3 regions of the Sutcliffiella cohnii genome follow, and region 3 is predicted to be linked to each of the others. Evidence: riboswitches for the same ligand, from Rfam matches in the RefSeq annotation. Region 3 holds a riboswitch; each other region holds the start of a gene.
What was found. A riboswitch is a leader RNA that binds a small molecule or an ion and turns the genes downstream of it on or off. The one in region 3 is predicted to bind S-adenosylmethionine.
Positions count from the first base shown of each region.

Region 1: another riboswitch for S-adenosylmethionine. It lies ahead of mtnK (S-methyl-5-thioribose kinase); the one in region 3 lies ahead of BC6307_RS05790 (5-methyltetrahydropteroyltriglutamate--homocysteine S-methyltransferase).
Region 2: another riboswitch for S-adenosylmethionine. It lies ahead of BC6307_RS20095 (iron-containing alcohol dehydrogenase family protein); the one in region 3 lies ahead of BC6307_RS05790 (5-methyltetrahydropteroyltriglutamate--homocysteine S-methyltransferase).

Region 1 is NZ_CP018866.1:1,850,914-1,857,750, forward strand. Features, by position in the region: gene BC6307_RS09110 (IS1182 family transposase) at 1-344, shown strand, start outside; gene BC6307_RS09115 (DUF2087 domain-containing protein) at 926-1,504, shown strand; gene mtnA (S-methyl-5-thioribose-1-phosphate isomerase) at 1,564-2,610, opposite strand; gene mtnK (S-methyl-5-thioribose kinase) at 2,623-3,810, opposite strand; SAM riboswitch class I at 3,912-4,068, opposite strand; gene cspD (cold-shock protein CspD) at 4,886-5,083, shown strand; gene BC6307_RS09135 (carbon-nitrogen family hydrolase) at 5,389-6,174, opposite strand; gene BC6307_RS09140 (pyridoxal phosphate-dependent aminotransferase) at 6,351-6,837, shown strand, end outside.
Region 2 is NZ_CP018866.1:3,981,119-3,987,955, reverse strand. Features, by position in the region: gene BC6307_RS20115 (DUF1850 domain-containing protein) at 1-130, opposite strand, end outside; gene BC6307_RS20110 (TAXI family TRAP transporter solute-binding subunit) at 117-1,088, opposite strand; gene rarD (EamA family transporter RarD) at 1,474-2,394, shown strand; gene BC6307_RS20100 (short-chain fatty acid transporter) at 2,507-3,823, shown strand; SAM riboswitch class I at 3,961-4,067, shown strand; gene BC6307_RS20095 (iron-containing alcohol dehydrogenase family protein) at 4,153-5,235, shown strand; gene BC6307_RS20090 (MetQ/NlpA family ABC transporter substrate-binding protein) at 5,241-6,050, shown strand; gene BC6307_RS20085 (IS256 family transposase) at 6,246-6,837, shown strand, end outside.
Region 3 is NZ_CP018866.1:1,200,645-1,207,481, forward strand. Features, by position in the region: gene BC6307_RS05780 (hypothetical protein) at 1-225, shown strand, start outside; gene BC6307_RS05785 (hypothetical protein) at 251-691, shown strand; gene BC6307_RS05790 (5-methyltetrahydropteroyltriglutamate--homocysteine S-methyltransferase) at 741-1,847, opposite strand; SAM riboswitch class I at 1,978-2,079, opposite strand; gene BC6307_RS05795 (AEC family transporter) at 2,287-3,195, shown strand; gene BC6307_RS05800 (endonuclease/exonuclease/phosphatase family protein) at 3,345-4,046, opposite strand; gene BC6307_RS05805 (DUF1538 domain-containing protein) at 4,259-5,755, shown strand; gene BC6307_RS05810 (P-II family nitrogen regulator) at 5,745-6,410, shown strand; gene BC6307_RS05815 (YdeI/OmpD-associated family protein) at 6,427-6,837, shown strand, end outside.

The sequences.
Region 1 (6,837 bases), 650 kb from region 3:
ATACATCCCAGAATCCGCAGTTGAAATACTTTTTTGATGTAGAGAAATGTAAAGTTTGTCCGCTACGCGATGGCTGTTATATAGAAGGGGCCAAAACCAAAACGTATTCAGTATCGATTAAATCCTCGGAACACCTTTCCCAAGAAGCATTTCAAGAAACAGAGGAATTTAAGCGATTAGCTAAAACACGTTACAAAATTGAGGCTAAAAATAGCGAATTAAAACATAGACACGGGTATAAAAAAGCCAATTCCTCGGGTCTATTTGGTATGAAAATACAAGGAGCTACCACCATATTTGTCACTAATATGAAGAGGATAATCAAACTAATAAATGAAAAATAGGTAAGAAATTGACCTGTGAAGGAGATAAAAAGGAGTATTTTCTGATTAAAAATCAAAAAGTACTCCTTTTATTTCTATAAATTTTTATCTGGTTTAAATATAACAACCTTTTTCAGCAGCTTCGAGGTAAGGCATAGGTGAGACCCCGCAGTGCTTTAGCACGAGGAGGCTCACCAGCCGACCGCGGAAAGCGAAGTATATTTCCGGAGCGGGTTATTTCCACTCTACAATTTTCTGTTCGTTTATTTATTAGATCAAAATAGTAATGTCCCGACCTCTCTTTGTTGAGTAAAAATGGAGATAACAATATATTTCTTTTTTGGACAAGTTTTTAAAAGCCAATAGACTGCATATAATTTACTAATACAAAAAAAGTTGCATTAATACAACATAAGGGGTGTTTTTAATGCGTAAACGGAAAAAATTAGTTTTTTATACGGAAGTTTTAAGTAAATTACATGTAATTGATAAAGAACAAAAACAACAAATATTGTATAGGCTTGGTAAATAATGTTGAAAAAACCATCTAATTAGATTATTATCTAATTAGATGGTTTTCTAATTAGTGGAGGTTTTGAAAGATGCAATTAAATAAAATGGTTAACTTTTATAAGGCGTTAGGGGATAAAACGCGAATTAAACTGCTCATCCTTTTAGCCGCGGAGGAACCTTTATCAGGCCAACAATTAGCGGAGAAGCTTGGTGTTACACCTCCAACGATATCTCACCATATGAATAAGCTAAAAGAAGTTAGTGCAATAAAAGAGAAGCGAGAGAAAAATACGATTTATTATTATTTAAATGAAAAAGATTTAAAGTTTTTTAATGAATCTATTTTAAAAGTAATGGATCGAGCGAAAAAGGGGATGGATGTAATGGGAAAACAAAAAGAAGATATTATTAAAAATTTTTTATTGCCTGATGGCAGATTAAAAACAATTCCTGCTCAACGAAAGAAAAGATTAATGATTTTTGAGCATATGTTAGAAGGAGTAACACTAGGGAAGAAATATACAGAACAAGAGATTAATGAGTATATTAAAAAATATCATGAAGACTACGCTACAATAAGACGCGAATTTATTAACAATCACTATATGTATAGAGAAAACGGTATTTATGAGCTAAATCCAAAAGAAATGTGGGCTAAGATAGAATAAGGGAATCAAGCTTTTAAGAATAATAAGAGACGTTTGGTAAATCACCAAACGTCTAAACTTTACTGAAATAACTTAACTATTTCTTCTTTTAAATCTCCTAGTATAACTCCTTTTTCCGTAATAATTGCTGTAATATATTCATTCGGTGTTACATCAAAGGCTGGATTAAAAACAGAAACTCCGTCTGGAGCAACTTTCACGCCAGCAATTGTCGTAACCTCTGTTTCACTTCGTTCCTCAATTGGAATTTCAGCTCCAGTTTTTAATGATATATCGAAAGTTGATAAAGGTGCAGCGACGTAAAAAGGAATGTTGAAATGTTTCGCTAAAATGGCCAAACCTAATGTACCGATTTTATTAGCTGTATCTCCGTTTGCAGTTATACGGTCGGCACCAACGATAATAGCAGAAACTTGCTTAGCTATAATCGTATGGGCAGCCATATTATCGGTTATTAACGTCACATCCACACCAGCTTGTTGTAACTCCCATGTTGTTAATCTAGCACCTTGTAAAACTGGTCTAGTTTCACATGCAAAAACAGAAAGTGGAAAATCCTTTTCTTTTGCAAGGTAAAAGGGAGCTAAAGCAGTTCCGTATCGAGCCGTTGCGATAGAACCAGCATTACAAATGGTCATAACTTTATCGCCTTTTTGAAGTAAAGAGAGGGCGTTATCGCCAATTTGGTGGCAAACCGCTTCATCTTCCACTTGAATTTGTATCGCTTCGTGAACTATATTGGTTTTTGCTTCGTTTACAGATTTGCTATCATGTAAAACATTTGTTAATCTTTCTAACGCCCAAAATAGGTTCACGGCTGTCGGGCGAGAACTCGCTAAATAAGCTATATCTTTAATGAAAAGATCTTTAAATTCATCCATAGACTCTACATTATATTGTTTAGTGGAAAGGGCTAACCCATATGCCGCTGCAATCCCAATCGCAGGCGCACCTCTAACTTTTAACGTAACGATTGCATCCCATACATCTTCAATCGTCTTTAATTGTACATAAACAGTTTCGTTCGGTAGCTTCTGCTGGTCTAATAGTTTTATATACGTATCTTTCCATTCGACAGAAATGGGAATGTTTCTTACAGTTGTCATTATATCTACTCCTTATTGTTGTACATGTTGTAAGCTAACTTGGATGAAATCTTCAACAGAGTGAATATTGGCTCTATTCAAAATAAAATATTTGCCAAGTTGCAGAGCTTTTGTTTTCGCTTTTAATCGTGTTTCTATGGAAGGGATGTTATCTAAATCGGCTACGTGAGCAAGGCCAATGGTACGACGAATTAATTCACAACCGGCATATCCAATTGTGTCTTCCAATATTGATTGAAAAACGTAGGACAAATATCCTTCAGTTTTCGTAAAATATTCAACACTGTCTAAAGTCCATTGTTTTGTAAATTCAGTCGTAAAAACGTCCCAAGTCTTATTTATATGATCAAATAATACACCTTGCTTTTGTGGCTCTCTACTAAGGGCATTTACGATAAGGTTAGCAAAAAATTGACCAACATCGAACCCAATAGGACCGAAAAAAGCAAACTCTGGATCAATCACTTTCGTTTCATTATTACTAGCAAAAATACTACCTGTGTGAAGATCCCCGTGTAGTAGAGCTTCACCATTTGTTAAAAATGAATATTTCAACTTTGCTACTTCAAGTTTAAGAGAAGAATCGTTCCAAATCTCGGATACGACAGGTAATAATTCACGCTCGAAATTATTCGTTTCACTATCATAAAATGGATCTGTAAACACTAAATCCTCTGTAATTTTACATAGTTCTGGGTTAGCGAATTGTTGCTGTAAAAGTTTTTTCTTTTGTTGATTTAAGCCGAAATCAGAAGTGTAAAATAGCGTTTTGGCTAAAAACTGTCCGATATGCTCTGATAGTAAAGGATAGTCTTCACCATTCATTAGGCCTTTTCTACTTATCGTTAAATGCGAAAGATCTTCCATAACAGTAATCGCTAAATGTTCATCCGTATAATAAACTGTTGGAACGAGCGAAGGAACGTGTTTGGCAGCTTCTTTTAATGAGTTACTTTCAATTTGAGCACGCTTTAAAGTAAGTGGCCAACTTTCCCCTACGACTTTTGCATAAGGCAATGCCTGCTTTATAATTACACCTTTGTTATTTTCGTCTGTAAGGTGGAAGACTAAGTTTAAGTTGCCGTCACCTATTTCTTTACAGTTTATGCTAGTGCTATTTTCAAAGAAATGTAGTTTAATTGCTAGTTCGATTGCAGTAGTTTCTGTTAATGGTTCGTACGTTTTAGTTAATGTTGTCATTGTTTAACCCTCCATAAAAAGTGTGTAGGAGGCTTTCGTTAAAAAAATAACAAAAGCCTCTTTCCATATTGAAAGAGGCTTGAAGGTTCGATTCTTCGCACCTCTTATCTGCCAGAAAGTAATTTCTGCTGGATTTAGCACCGTGCCTTACGAAGCAAAAGCTTCGGCGTTCTATTAGAACGCCTTGTCTCACGACAATATTACGGTCGGTTGCTGGGTTTCATCGGGCCAATTCCCTCCACCTGCTCTTGATAAGAGATTCGTAGTAGTTAATACTACGTTCGTATGTATTTTTGTAAAATATCACTTGGTGAGAATCATAACTTGTAAAAGTAATAATTGTCAAGAAAATTTTTAAAAATAATGAAGTGTTTGTTATTTTCTTTGCTCTTCAAAGATGAATTTAGCACATTAGCCCCACTCAGACGGTTTAAAATAATAAATGTTACTGTTATCGGAGCGAGAATGCTAATTTACATCAGATTTTAAGCGCAAATTGTCAACTTTCAAAAGTAAAAGACGGTTCTCTATGCAAGATGGATGAATTTTTTTACGTGCAATTTAGAAAGTGTGCATGACGACTGATTTTACTTAACAGCACTCGGAAATTACTTAACAACAATTCGAAATTACTTAACAGCACTCGGAAATTACTTAACAACAATTCGAAATTACATAACAGCACTCGGAAATTACTTAACAACTATTCGAAATTACTTAACAGCACTCGGAAATTACTTAACAACAATTCGAAATTACTTAACAGCACTCGAAAATTACTTAGCAACTACCCGAAATTACTTAACAGCAATGAGAAATTACATACAACTGTTCGAATATTTAACAGCAACCGAAAATTACTTGACAACTGCCCGAATTTATTTTTCTACTAGGTAAAATCGTTTGTATGTCTTGAACTTTTTCAATATTCCTGTTATTATAAAGTTATTATTTTTGTTCGTGAAAATAATGTGGAAAGTCAGAAATAATAGCAATTTCGTCTGGAAGTGTTTTGTGAACGAGCAAGAATAGTAATAAATTTTTACGTGGGTTAACCCGCAAGGAGGAACAAAAAATGTTACAAGGTAAAGTAAAATGGTTTAACGCAGAAAAAGGTTTCGGTTTCATCGAAGTTGAAGGTCAAGACGACGTATTCGTTCACTTCTCTGCTATCCAAGGCGAAGGTTTCAAATCTTTAGAAGAAGGTCAAGAAGTTACTTTCGAAATCGTTGAAGGTGCTCGTGGACCTCAAGCTGCTAACGTTCAAAAATAATAATGCTAGCCAAATAATAAAAGGACTCCAATTTTGGAGTCCTTTTTAAGTTAATAAATATGTAACATAATAGGAACCATAAAGAATATAAACAGGAGGATTTTTCCACCGTGTTAGTAAAAGCAGTGGAAGGGGAGGGAACGCTCAACATACTCTCGTGAAAATCAAATGACTGAACGCGAAGAGAAACGAACTAACATACTACTAGCCTATTTTCAGAATTGCCCCAAAGGTTTTTTAAAAATGTATACTATAAAAATAAAAAAGCATTGCAACAATAACGCTACAATGCTTTTAACATAGTATTAATAATAACTAGGTTTCCGATCTTCGAATATCGGTATTTGCTTCCGAACCTTCTCCACTTTTTCTAAATCAATGTCACTAACAACGATTGCTTCGTCTTCCAAACCTTCCGCTAAAACTTCCCCCCATGGGTCGATAATCATTGAATGGCCAGCAAATACGTTATTAGGGTCCTTCCCAACACGGTTAGCTGCAACTACATAGCATTGATTTTCAATAGCTCTAGCAATTAATAAAGCTCTCCAATGCTCGAGCCGTGATAATGGCCATTCCGCAACGACGAAAACCACTTTTGCGCCTCCCGTTGTATGGGTACGAATCCACTCAGGAAAGCGAATATCGTAACAAATAACTCCAGCGCAAGTTTCCCCATCTAGTTGAAATAATCCATCATTTTTTCCTGGTTGTAAGTATAGATGCTCATACATTAACTGAAACAAATGTAGCTTACTATATTCACCTACAATATCGCCTTCGTCGTTTACAGTGTACATGGTGTTATATGTACCTTTAGATGTATTTTTAGCAACGGAACCACCGACAATATGAACATTATGTTTTTTTGCTAACATTTGAAGTGTTTTTTTAGTAGTGTCACCGTTATTGTCACCAATTTCGTCTAACCGGGTTAAATCGTACCCTGTCGTCCATAACTCTGGTAATACGATAATTTTAGGGCTATATTTCTGTACAGTTTCCATAATCAATTTTTCTACTTTTTTAACATTTTCTTGCGGTGAACCGAACGTTATATCAAACTGAATACAAGCTACTTTCCATGACATATAAAAGTCCCCCTTTATTAGCCTTCGTCGTTTTCTGCTACCTGCATCTAATTTACAATTTATTATTCATTGTGTATAGCCCATTACAGAAAATTTCAAAAAACTCTTTACATTTTGCTTTTAACATTATATGATTTGTCACTAGTATTTCAACATTTTTTTAAGAAGGTGTACAAATGAAAAACTTTAAACAATCAAAATTGTTACAAACGTTACCGAAACAATTTTTTGCATCCCTTGTTGAAAAGAGCGGAAAAGTAGTTGCATTAGGTCATGATGTCATTAACTTAGGACAAGGAAATCCGGATCAGCCAACACCGCAACATATTGTACAATCGATGCAAAATGCGGTATTGAAACCACAACATCATAAATATGCCCCATTTCGAGGCCATGATTTTTTAAAAGAGGCGGTTGCAGCATTTTATAAACGAGAATACGATGTAGTGTTAGATCCAGCAACAGAAATAGCTGTTCTTTTTGGCGGAAAAGCTGGATTAGTAGAGCTGCCCGTTTGTTTGCTTAATGAAGGTGACACCGTTTTAGTCCCTGATCCAGGCTATCCAGATTATTTGTCTGGAGTTGCGCTAGCAAAGGCAAACATGGAAGTAATGCCACTTGAAGAGAAAAATAATTTTCTACCAAACTATCAAAATATCTCAG
Region 2 (6,837 bases), 2.1 Mb from region 3:
ACATATCGTCTTCTATATAAAAGCTACTATTATTATAGGAAACTTGTATAATAGAAACACGATAAAAGAGGAAAACAAGGAGCACTAATAGGAAAGTGCCCCCTAAATATAAAAACTTATTTTTGCTCATCGTAATATTTTTGTGCTCCTGGATGCACTGGTGCAACCGTTCCTTCTTGAGCAAGTTCTAACGTTACCTCTGTTGCAGCTTGGTGAGAGTTACCTAGTACATCAAGCTTTTCGAAAAATAGCTTTGTTAATTGATATACATCGTCTTCACTTAAGTCACTACTTACTACTAACGCGTTCATAATTGCAGCAGTAGGAATAGGTTCAGCGTTACCATACGTATCAGCTGGAATTTCTAATGATACGAAATATGGTTGGTCTTGCGCAATTTTTTCAATGTTTTCTGGTTTTACAGAAACTAATTTAATATCAAGTGTTTTAGAAAGTTCTAGAACAGATGCATTTGGAAGACCACTTGTTAAAAATGCTGCATCAATGGCACCAGATTTTAATCCGTCAGCCGCTTCTGCATATCCCAAGTAATCTACTGTAATGTCATCATATGTAATGCCATGTCCAGCAAGTAAGTTTCTAGCGTTAACTTCTACACCAGAGTTTTGATCCCCAACAGCAACACGTTTACCAACTAAGTCTTCAACTGTTTCAATTCCAGAGTTAGCAGTTGTAATAATTTGAACGTAGTTCGGATACAGTCTAGCCATTTGCGCTACTTCTGTTACAGGTTCAGAGAAGCTTCCTGTTCCATTTACTGCGTCTGTTAATACGTCACTCATAACGAAGGCCATTTCTACTTTACCTTCTTTAATTAAGTTAATGTTTTCAACAGAAGCACCAGTTGATTGAGGTTTTGAGTTCACATCAAACGTATTTGTGTACTCATTCGCTAAAGTAGTACCAATAATATGATATGGACCTGAAGATCCACCAGTTGCAATCGTTACAATGTTCGTATCTAATCCATCTTCACTAGCGTTACCGCCGCTATCATTTCCCCCACATGCAGCTAGCACAGTACCAATTAGTAAAACGCTTACAAATAGAAGTGCAATTCTTTTCATGTTTATTATCCCCCTTGTCTAAAATAATATAATAATTCTAAAATAGTTTAGCAGAATAGCAGAATTGTTTCAATGATTTTTCGTTTCATTTTTCTGTAAATTTAAGAAGGATAACTTTAAATCTACTAAATTTATAAATATGTATAAAAAGAAGCTTGTTAGGACTCCTGACAATACACATGAAAAATGTAACGAATAAATATACATATAATAATGAAAATTAGAATAGCTTTTTTACCTTCTTAATTTATATGACAAAAAAGAAAAATATTATTTATAAATAGTAAGCGTTTTTATCTCGAGACCCGAAACATATCTATTGCTTTTTTGTTACAAAGCTCCTAAACTATTATAAGCAAATATGAATGAAAAAGAGGTTGTTCGAATGAACACAAATTCTAATAGAGAACAAGGGATCGGAATGTTGTTTGCCGCCCTATCGTATGTATTATGGGGGTTTCTCCCACTATATTGGAAGTTAGTAGATGATATTCCAGCGGCTGAGGTACTAGCCCATCGAGTTGTCTGGTCACTCGTATTTATGTTTATTATTCTTTTATTAGTTGGAAAATTTACTAGCTTTTGGGAAGAATTAAAGGCATTGTTGACGAATCGGAAACGACTAGTAGCGATTAGCTTTGCCTCTGTTTTTATTAGCATCAATTGGGGATTGTATATTTGGGCTGTCGCTAGTGAACAGTTAGTACAGGCGAGTCTTGGTTATTACATTAATCCGCTCGTTAGTATTTTACTAGGTATAATTGTATTAAAAGAAAAACTATCAACACTACAAACGATCTCTTTTATTATTGCTGCAGTAGGGGTACTAAATTTAGCGTTCAATTTCGGTGAATTCCCATGGTTAGCACTTTTATTAGCATTCAGCTTCGGTATTTACGGATTGTTGAAGAAAATGGTTCAATTAGGTGCGTTAGTAGGGCTAGCAATTGAAACATTACTTATCACACCGTTCGCACTACTTTTCTTGGTGTTTATGCCTTGGGGCGATGCGTTCGGTACGAGTGGTGGAACTACCATACTATTAATTGTAGCAGGTATCGCTACAGCTGTACCACTTCTATTATTTGCAAGTGGGGCAAAGCGAATTCCGTTATCGCTAGTAGGACTATTACAATATATTGCTCCAACGATTACGCTTATTTTAGGTGTTTTCTTATTTAATGAACCATTTACTGGGGTACACCTATTCTCGTTTATTTGTATATGGGCAGCCTTAACCCTATACACTTTATCGATTTCAAAATGGTTTAAAGTACAACCGGTGAAGAAAACGCTGCAAGGATAAAGGAATAACAAGAAGAGTCTCCGTTTTCATTGGAGGCTTTTTAGCTCGTTCTAAAATATGTGTAAGCTCCATATTTATGTACAGAAACAACTATAAATATGGGGGTGTTCACATGTTAAACAGGATAGCGAATAAGTTTTCTAAGTTTGTGGAGCGTTATTTACCAGATGCGTTTGTCATTGCGGTATTGATGACGCTCTTCGTTCTGCTTATCGGTTTTTTCATGAATCCAATGGAACCGAAGACGCTATTCACTTCTTTTGGAAATGGATTTTGGGCGTACCTAGCCTTTACGATGCAAATGGTTCTCTTATTAATGACTGGTATGGCGTTAGCATCCGTTCCTGTTATTCAGCGTTTACTTACAGCGCTAGCATCAAAGGCGAAAACGGCAAATCAAGCGTATGTGCTAACATTTTTAGTAGCATCGGCTGCCTATTATATTAACTGGGGATTAGCGGTCGTAGTAGGTGCGATTATTGCAAGAGAAGTTGGAAAGAGGAATAAAAAAGCACATTTTCCGCTGTTAGTAGCATCAGCATATACACCGACAGTATTATATACGGCAGGATTCTCCAGTTCCATTGGATTAACGGTTGCGACGGAAGGCCATTTTCTAGAAGGTGTTATGGGTGTCATACCAACTTCGCAAACGATTTTTCATCCAGGTACTTTTATTATACTACTAACTCTTCTAATCACTGTTCCACTATTCATCGTCCTGATGGCACCGAAAAAAGATATTATTTCTTACAATCCTCCTATTCTTAAAAATGCTCGTACTCCTGAAAATGAAACGAATAGTTCAAGCCCAGCTTTACGTTTAGAAAATACCCCTATTCTTGGTATGATCATTGGGGCTATTGGCATTATTTATATTGTTATAGAGTTTGTAGGTGGGCGTGATTTAGATTTAAATATTATTAATCTAATCTTCTTATCATTAGGGTTATTTCTTCATCGCTCGCTTGGTCAGTACGCAAAAGCGTTTAAGGAAGCGGCTGGTGCGATTTCACCAATCATTTTACAATTTCCGTTCTATGCAGGTATTATCGCCGTATTAGGTAGTTCTGGAATTGCGGAGTCCATTATTAACGGCATGGCATCCATTGCGAACGAACAAACATTTTCTGTCTTCTCCTATTGGACAGCCGGCTTAGTAAATATACTGGCTCCATCCGGTGGTGGACAATGGGTACTCCAAGGTCCATTACAAGTTCCGGCAGGGATGCAATTAGGTGTTGATCCAGCCGTGACTGCCATGGCTGTAGGTTGGGGAGATGCTTGGACAAATCTTATTCAACCGTTTTGGGCATTACCGATCTTAAGTGTAGTGGGATTGCATATTCGTCACATTATGGGATATTGTATCCTCCTTAGTATTTGGGTAGGGATTGTTACGACAATTTTATTATTTTTCGTATATTAGCGGTGTTAAAGCAATGTAAGCGCTACACTATTGCGTTAAAATTTTAATCTTTTATATTAGTGAAGTTTTCTTATTGACACGCGAAATGTAACATCATATACTAATAAATAATTTCATAATAAACTTTATTCAAAAAACTCTTATCCAGAGTGGCAGAGGGACTGGCCCGATGACGCCCGGCAACCTTTCTTTTATAGAAAAGGTGCTAATTCCTGCAAAACAGAAATGTTTTGGAAGATGAGAGAGGAAGAATTGTTATATTCACTTATCCTCTCTTGTTCTGACAAGAGGGGATTTTTATTTGGTCTTTATGAAAAGGAGGGAAGCGAATGATTGTAAGAGGTGCTCCTAACAATTATCAATGTAGAGTTGGAGTGTTAGATGACTTAGAGGTAATTTTACAGAATGAAGGATATCAAAAAGTATTGTGTATTACTGGTGAAAAATCACTGGAGGCAGCTTCAAACTATTTACCGAATTTCTCGACTGTTTCTGTATCTTTTGAAACGTACAACGGGGAATGTTCGCCATCTGAAGTTCAGCGGTATCATCGTATAATCGAACGAGAGCAATATGATGCCATAATCGGGCTTGGGGGAGGAAAAGTTTTAGATTTAACGAAAACTGTCGGTGATAGTGTTAAGAAAGATGTGATACTCATTCCGACGTTAGCGGCTACTTGTGCAGCGTGGACACCGTTAAGTGTACTTTATGACGATGAAGGCTCGTTTATAAGGTTTGAATATTATTCAAAGAGTACTTTTTACGTTTTAGTAGAACCGCGAATTATTAGCGAGGCTCCTGTCCAATTTCTAAAAGCAGGTATTGGAGATACGCTCGCAAAATGGTACGAAGCCAAGTCGTTAATACATAGTTTAGATCCACTTCCTGTATCGGTACAAATAGCATTACAGGCAGCAAGGCTATGTAAAGACCTTTTGTTAGAAAAAAGTTTACCTGCTATTGAAGCAGTAGAAGCTCAAAAAGTGACGGATGATTTACTAGCTGTAGTGGAAGCGAACATATTATTAGGTGGAATGGTTGGCGGTTACGGTGATTATTACGGTCGAGTTGCTGCAGCACACTCTGTTCATAACGCACTAACACATATACGTGCATGCCATTCTCTCCTTCACGGAGAAAAAGTTGCTTACGGTGTTTTAGTTCAACTCGCATTAGAGAAAGAGTGGGATGAAATCGAACTGCTCCTCCCTCTATATGAGAAGCTAGGTTTACCTGCCTCATTAGAATCGTTAGGACTAACGTTACAAAATAGTGAAGAGCTTGATTTAATAGCCGAAAAAACATTATTACCCTCTGAATCTATTCATTATATGAAAGATTCGTATAAAAAAGCGGACATTATATCCGCAATAGAAAAATTACAAGCATACAAAAAAATTACGAGGTGAAGAACATGAAAAAGATATTATTGTCCATTGTAAGTTTATTATTAGTAGCATTTTTAGCAGCATGTGGAGGAAAGGATACTGGAGGGGCACTAAGTGAAGATAAATTAGTTATTGGAGTAACAGCAGGACCACATGAGCAAGTAATGGAAAAAGTGAAAGAAGTAGCTGCAAAAGACGGATTAGAAATTGACATTAAAGTGTTTACGGAATATGTAATGCCAAATACTGCTCTAGCAGAAGGTGAACTAGATGTGAATAGTTTCCAAACGAAACCGTTTTTAGATAACGTTGTGAAGGAAAGAAATTATGATCTAGTCGACATTGCACCAACATTAACGTTCCCAATGGGTATTTATTCTGAAAAATTTGCGTCTGTTGATGAACTAGAAGAGGGAGCAAAATTAGGCTTACCGAATGACCCGACTAACGGAGGTCGCGCATTAATCCTATTCCAATCTGCTGGTCTTATTACGTTAAAAGATGGAGTTGGTGACCAAGCGACAGTAAAAGATATCGTTGATAACCCGAAGAACTTTGAATTTATCGAATTAGAAGCATCTCAACTTCCTAGACAATTAGACGAACTAGCTGGAGCTGCAATTAATACGAACTTTGCAATTGAACACGGATATGTTCCAACAGAAGATTCCATCTTTATCGAAGGTAGTGACTCACCGTGGGTAAACTTACTAGTTGTTCGTGGTGAAAATAAAGAAGATCCTGTTTTAGAAAAATTACTAAAAGCGTACCACTCCGATGAAGTAAAACAATTCATCGAAGAAACGTTTAGTGGATCTGTTATTCCTTCTTGGTAAGGAGCGAGTGGGCTATCGCAAATAATGTTTGATTACCGCAAATAAAGCAGCTGTTATCGCAAATAAAACACGGTTACCACAAATAAAGCGATGATGTATAAAAGTATGTGTAAGTCCTTTTGCTAGACAAATAAAAAAGGACAAAGTACTCTCTGAGTTATCACCACAATAACCTTTGAGAGGAGTACTTTATCCATGTCTCATTTTAACACAGATAAATTAGATTTAGCCACTATCTTAAAAATCTCCATGCAGGATCTCCTAAAGGAGAAAATAGAAACTATCTTGCGTGAGGAAATCAAGAGTGTACTAGAGAACGAACCTGTCGGAGAAGGAAATTCGCGTAACGGATACTATCCGAGGACTCTCGACACCATGTATGGCCGCGTTGAAGATTTGGCTGTTCCCCGTGATCGTAAGGGAGAGTTCACAACTAATATGTTTGAGCCTTATCAGAGGCGAATGGTTGCAGTAGATGAGCTCGTTGTTCAACTTTATCAACACGGGGTTGGAGTCCGTCAGGTAGGGAGCATCTTGAAAAACTTGCTTGGGGAACAATATTCCCCTGGCACCATATCGAATATCACATCTGCCGTGATGGAGGATGTGATTGAATGGCAGAACCGCCCTTTAAAGGAGCGCTATTGTGCTTTATTTCTTGATGCTTTATTTGTAAAGATTCGTAGAGATACAGTAGCCAAAGAAGCTGTCTATATTGTTCTAGGAATTACTCCGGAAGGCCACAGGGAAATCCTTGGTTTTTATGTAGGAGGAATAGAATCTTCAA
Region 3 (6,837 bases):
TTTCTAATTTATATATATATAATTCTCGGAGTTGTTGAACCGTTAGTAGGAAATAAGTGGATTACATATTCAATTTTTGCAGTTGGACTTTTTCTGCTTAGTTTTATAATAGATAAAGCAGAAGTACATGTGAAAGCACTTCAAAAACGTATCGACCCGCAATTAAGTGTACTTATTGTGTTTGGAATTTTTGGTACGCTATTTGTTATTCAATTATTAAGCTAATGTTAGAGTAGGAGCTGGATTTAGTTTGATTAAATTAGAGTTTAATGGTTGGAAAATAGAAGTGGATATTGCTCAAACGAAAAGTTTTTATGAAAAATACCATCTTATAACAGAAGATTGTAGTTGTCATTATTGTGCTAATTATTTACTTGCATGTGATACTTTCTCTTTGAATATAATGGGGCTTTTTCAATCATTAGGGATAGATCCTAAAAAAGAAGGCGAAGTGTTTCAACATTTTCAACAGGAGGATGGCTTACATTTTTATGGTGGCTTTTATCATATAGTAGGCAACATATTGGAACGGTCAATTGGAGAAGGACAAGTTATCGACGCAATTGATGGCATTTTATTCAGCTTTACGGAAGATTGTTCACTTGTACCAAATAAGTTTACGACACCAACTATACAAATGGAATTTGAAATGAAAATCCCTTGGTTATTAAAAGAAGATTATCGTAAATAAAAAGCTCTAACCCACTACTAGTCGGTCAGAGCTTTTCCAAATGGAATTATTAACCCCAGATTTCTTTTGAAATATCTACAATGTACTTCAGTTTAGCCCATTGTTCTTCTTCTGTTAAAATATTACCGTGATGAGTAGAAGCAAAACCACATTGTGGGCTAATGCAAAGTTGCTCTAGTGGTACAAATTTCGTTGCTTCTTCCACGCGTGCTTTAATATTTTCTTTATCTTCTAATGTACCGTGTTTAGAAGTGAATACCCCTAAAACTACTTGAGGGCCGCCATTCGGAATGTGCTCTAAAGGTTGGAAATCTCCAGAACGGTCATCGTCATATTCTAAGAAAAAGCCGTTTACTTTTTCTTTTGCGAATAATGTTGGTGCAATTTTTGCGTAGCTACCTTCAAATGCCCAAGTAGAGCGGTAGTTACCACGACATAGGTGAGTAGTAACAATAAGGTCCTCTGGTTTGTCTTCTAAGACGCCGTTAGCTACACGCAAAGCTAACGCAATTAATTCTTCGCGGGAATAGCCACTATCATTAAATGGAATTTCTGGTGCGTTTAGTCCAGCAATGTAAACATCATCTAATTGTAAATAACGACAACCTGCATCGTAAAAGGCTTTAATTGCATCGCGGTATGCTTGGATGATATCATTTGCATACTCCTCAATGTCCGGATAAATGTCCAAGTTACGGATACCAGCGTTGAATAATTGATTTGGACTCGGTATTGTTTGTTTTGCAACCGCACGATCTCCAACAATTTCTTTAAACTCAATAAAATCTTTCACATGTGGATGATCTGGATTAAAAGAAATTTTTCCAACGACACGTACATCGTATCTTTCTGTTTCCACATCTTTAAATTTAAATCCATGGTCTGGCACATAGCCTTCTACACCGTTCAAATGCTCTAGAAAATCAGTATGCCAAAATCTACGACGAAACTCTCCATCTGTTACAGCTTGAAGACCAACTTCGATTTGCTTATCTACAACCTTTTTTATTTCTTCTGTTTCAATTTCACGAAGTTGTTGGGAAGTAATAGTCCCTTCTTGAAAATCCTTTCTTGCTTTATGAATGCTCTCTGGACGTAATAAACTACCTACGTGATCTGCACGAAATGGCGCACTAATTAATGTTTTTGTTGTCATAAGTTAACTCTCCCTTTAAAAGTTTTATAGTTTCTCTAATCAATAGTGAGGTTTAATAGAGCTTAAAATAAAAACCCCTCTTCTCAAAAATAAGAAGAGGGGTGAAAGAACAATATTAAACCGCCGGCTCTTCTTATCTTCTAGCATTACGCTACTGGAATTGGCACAGTACTATTTAAAGTCCGCTGCCGAGGTATCATAGGGCCAGTCCCTCCACCTCTCTAGATAAGAGAAAATTGAAAATATTAAGTTTATGGAATTCACTATACATGGAAATAAAAAGGTTGTCAACATTTTACTGTAAAAATATATTGCGGAATTTTCGACAAACATCCGTCATTTGGAAAAAAGGTTGACATGAAAGCCGTTTCATAACTTACAATGGAACGAGTGTCAAAATACTTTTCTACAATAAAGATATAGAGGAGCTTATGTAGTAATGAATCAGGAGTTTTTTTACATTATTGCAATCATCGCGCTCGGTTACGTATTAAAGCGCTTAAAAGTGATAGAAGAAAAAGAAGGACAAGTTATTGCAAAAATTATTTTTAGAATAACACTTCCTGCCTTAGTTATCGTTACGTTCAACTCGGTTAAAATAGAACCAACGTTAATGATACTGCCAGTTATCGTCCTATTATATGGGTTACTATTAACACCACTAGGATTACTCGTTTTCAAAAATGAAGAGCGAGAATTAAAAGGATCATTTATGATGATGGCTTCCGGGTTAAATGTTGGTTTGTTTGCCTTTCCCCTTGTTTTTGCCATTTGGGGAATGAATGGACTAACGTATTTTAGTATGTTTGATGTCGGAACGTCGTTAATGGTCTTTGGAATTGCTTTTATTTTAGGTAGCTATTTTTCAAAAGAAGGATTAAGCTTAAACCCAATTGAAATTTTAAAACGACTAGGCACCTCAATACCGTTAATGACGTATATTATTGCTAGTACGTTAAACTTTATTAACATCCAACTACCGACAATGGTTATTGATGTGGCAAGTACCATATCAGCAGCTAATGTGCCGTTGTCATTATTGTTGCTAGGAATCTATTTGAATTTTAAAATCGAAAAACAATTCATAAAGCCATTGATAAAATTTCTATCCTTCAAATATGGGACAGGCCTACTTGTAGGACTATCGCTATTTTACTTACTTCCATATGATGACATGTTTCGTTACACGTTATTGATTGGATTTTTGCTACCGGTTGCGACATCTTCGCTTGCGTTTGCAGTAGAATTCAAATACAGCACGGAAGCTACTAGATTAATAGCAACAACAGCAAACATAACGATTATTATAAGTATCGTCATGCTTTATTTTTTTGCTAATTATATATAATAAAATGTTAGACTCGATGGACATGTATCGGGTCTATTTTTATTTGTGTGTTATATTAGAAATAAATTGATATTCACCAATAAACACAAATTAATGCTAACAATCTTTATTTTTACAACCTTCAAAAAGTCTTCCCACTCTAGTACCCTTCACAAAACATCCATTTCCGCAACAAAAGGTAAATGATCCGAAGCTAGCACATTAAATGTATAAGCTGCTGCATGAATTACTTTAATTCCATCACTAACAAATATGTAATCTAGTTTCACTTTCGGCCTTTTAGAAGGAAACGTATAATCTAAACCATCGCTACTTTTAGCGTCTACTAAATGCTGTGTCACTTCGGAATAACTTTTGGAAGACGGTCTCATATTCCAATCGCCCATAAGGATAGTAGGTTGATCAGTTTCCCTTACTTTACTCAACACAAATCTTGCTTGTTGCTGGTGCAAAAAAGGGGCGAAGCTTAAGTGGGTAACAAAGCATGATATCACTTTTCCGTTTATATTTACATGAACCTCTAATAAACCTCTATTTTCCATAAAACTTGGTAAAAAGTCGAATGGATGGTTACAGCTACTTTCAATTGGAAATCGGGTTAAAAGTGCATTTCCGTATTGTCGAGTTCGATTTTTAGTTTTGATATGTATCGTTGGACCGAATACATAGTTCATCTGTAAATTTTCTGCCAGCCATAGTGCTTGGTCTACATATTTACTACGAAAGGAAAACTCTTTATCCACCTCGTTGAGTGCAATTATTTCTGCCCTAGAACTTTTTATAACATCTTTTATTCTACGTAAATCTAATTTTCCGTCGATTCCTCTACCGTGGTGTATGTTAAATGTCATAACGTTCACTTGTAAGTTTCACCTACTCACCTTAACTTTCTTATCCAAAGTATTTAATAAAATAAGGAGGGACATACGTGTTTTCCAAAAAACTATTATTTTTTTAAAAATTCACATAACGATAATAATGTTTTATGAGATAATAAAAAAAATAAAAGAACGGGCTCTTCCATAAATAAGAGGAACTTATTTCAGAAAGGAATGACTGCTATTTGAATGTAATTGTCCATAAATTTAAAGAAGTATTATATGCAGTTTTACCTATTACGTTTATCGTCTTACTATTAAACTTCACGCTAGCTCCACTTGACAACATTTCCATGTTTATTCGATTTATAATCGGTTCTATTTTCATCATCGTTGGATTATCTATCTTTTTGTTTGGGGTAGACATCGGCATTACACCTATTGGGCAATTAATGGGAAAAACGATTGCTAAATCTAATAAAGTATGGATTGTCCTAATAGCTGGGTTGTTGTTAGGCTTCTTCATTTCCATTGCGGAGCCAGACTTACATATTCTTGCTGGGCAAGTAGATTTTGTTACATCAGGTGTAATCTCCAAATCATTAATTGTCGTAGTAGTTTCGATTGGGATTGGCGCTCTCATTGCGTTGGGATTAGTTAGGATTGTATTTAACATCCCGCTATACAAAATATTAACAGTTTTATATTTTATTATTTTAGTTCTCGCTATATATACTTCACCAGAATTTTTAGCAATCTCGTTTGATGCGTCGGGAGCAACTACAGGTGCATTGACTGTTCCATTTATTTTAGCACTTGCTCTAGGGATATCCTCGATGAAAAAAGATAGTAAAGCGTCCGAGAAAGATAGCTTCGGTCTTGTTGCAATTGCTTCTACAGGAGCGATAATTGCTGTTTTACTTATGAATATCATATCAAAAACAGAAGAAATAACTGGAGGAATTGAAGCGCAAGCGGAAGGTACACTGTCCGTCATTGGTCCTTTTTTGCACGAATTTCCTAAGATTACGAAAGAAATAATTATAGCCCTTTTACCTATTTTAATTATTTTCCTTGTATTCCAGAAAATATCCTTTAAAATGTCAAGGAAAGCAGTTCGAAAAATTGTCGTAGGACTTGTATTTACGTTTATCGGACTTGTATTATTTTTAGTTGGTGTCAATGCAGGCTTCATGGATGTTGGTAGGGAAATTGGATATTCTATCGCATCGTTAGACAGGAAAGCATACCTTATTATCGTAGCGTTCGTTCTCGGTCTTGTAACAATACTTGCCGAACCAGCAGTACATGTTTTGACTCATCAAATTGAAGATGTTACGAGTGGATACGTAAGAAGAAACGTTGTGATGTTTTCCCTTTGTATCGGTGTAGGTCTTGCGGTTGCTTTGTCTATACTAAGAATACTTATTCCAGAACTACAATTATGGCATTACTTATTGCCAGGCTACATTATTGCGATCGCCTTAACCTATATTGTTCCTAAACTGTTTGTAGGGATTGCGTTTGATTCTGGTGGGGTTGCCTCTGGACCGATGACAGCTACATTTATACTAGCATTCGTACAAGGTGCAGCAGAAGCAATTGAAGGTGCTAATGTTTTAGTAGATGCATTTGGAATGATTGCGATGGTAGCTTTGACCCCTCTCATTACACTGCAAATTGTAGGACTCATATTTAAAATGAAATCAAAGAAAGTAGGTTTGGAAAAAGATGTCCAGTAACTCTGAAATGATCGCATACGAACAAGTTTGTATTATTGTTGACTTCGGAAAAGGAAGTAAAATTATGCAAACTGCAAAAAAACACGGTATTTCAGGAGGAACTATTCTTGTAGGGAAAGGGACAGTAAAAAACCGCCTCTTGGAAATGTTAGGGATAAATGATATCCGAAAAGAAATTATTATACTAGTTTCCGATAAAAGTACTGTTCATCATGCGATTGAACAACTCGATAAACAATTTAAATTTTCAAAGCCAAACCACGGGATCGTTTTTACAACATCGATTTACCGAGTATTAGGAGCAAAATGTATGAAAGAAACAATAAATGAAGAAAGTGGTGTGAATAATACGATGTATCACGCTATTACGGTTATTGTAGAAAAAGGAAATGCGGAGCTTGTTATCGACGCTGCCAATGAAGCAGGATCAAAAGGTGGTACCATTATTAACGCAAGAGGCTCCGGTATCCATGAAACAAGTAAACTCTTTTCCATGACGATTGAGCCAGAAAAAGAGTTAGTATTAATCTTATCTGAAAAAGAGAGCACGGAAAATATTATATCGTCCATTAGATCAAAGCTGAAAATAGATGAACCTGGAAACGGAATTATTTTCATTCAAGATGTAAATAAAACATACGGTTTGTACCAATGATGAAAAGGAGAGTGCGATGACAATTATTAATAAACTAAAACTAGACAAGTACGAAAACTTAGCAGTCGTTAATGAACCAAGTGATTATCATATTTTTGATGGTTACGATACGGCATTAATCGGAAATCATGATGCCATTTTTATTTTTATCGAAACAATCAATGACATGGTGGAACATACAGAGCGGGTTATTAATGAGCAGCAATTACGTGAAAAAGGATATTTATTTTTTGCTTATCCGAAAAAAGGAAACAAACGTTACGAAACGTTCGTTCATAGAGATGAAATTTTCCCTACATTAAAAGTAGGTGAAGATGGATATGTGGGAGATAGCGATGTGAAGTTCTCACGTATGGTAGCGATGGATGACGTATATACAGTTGTAGGATTAAAGAGAGAAAAGAAGAAAGCACAAAAATCGTCAGTT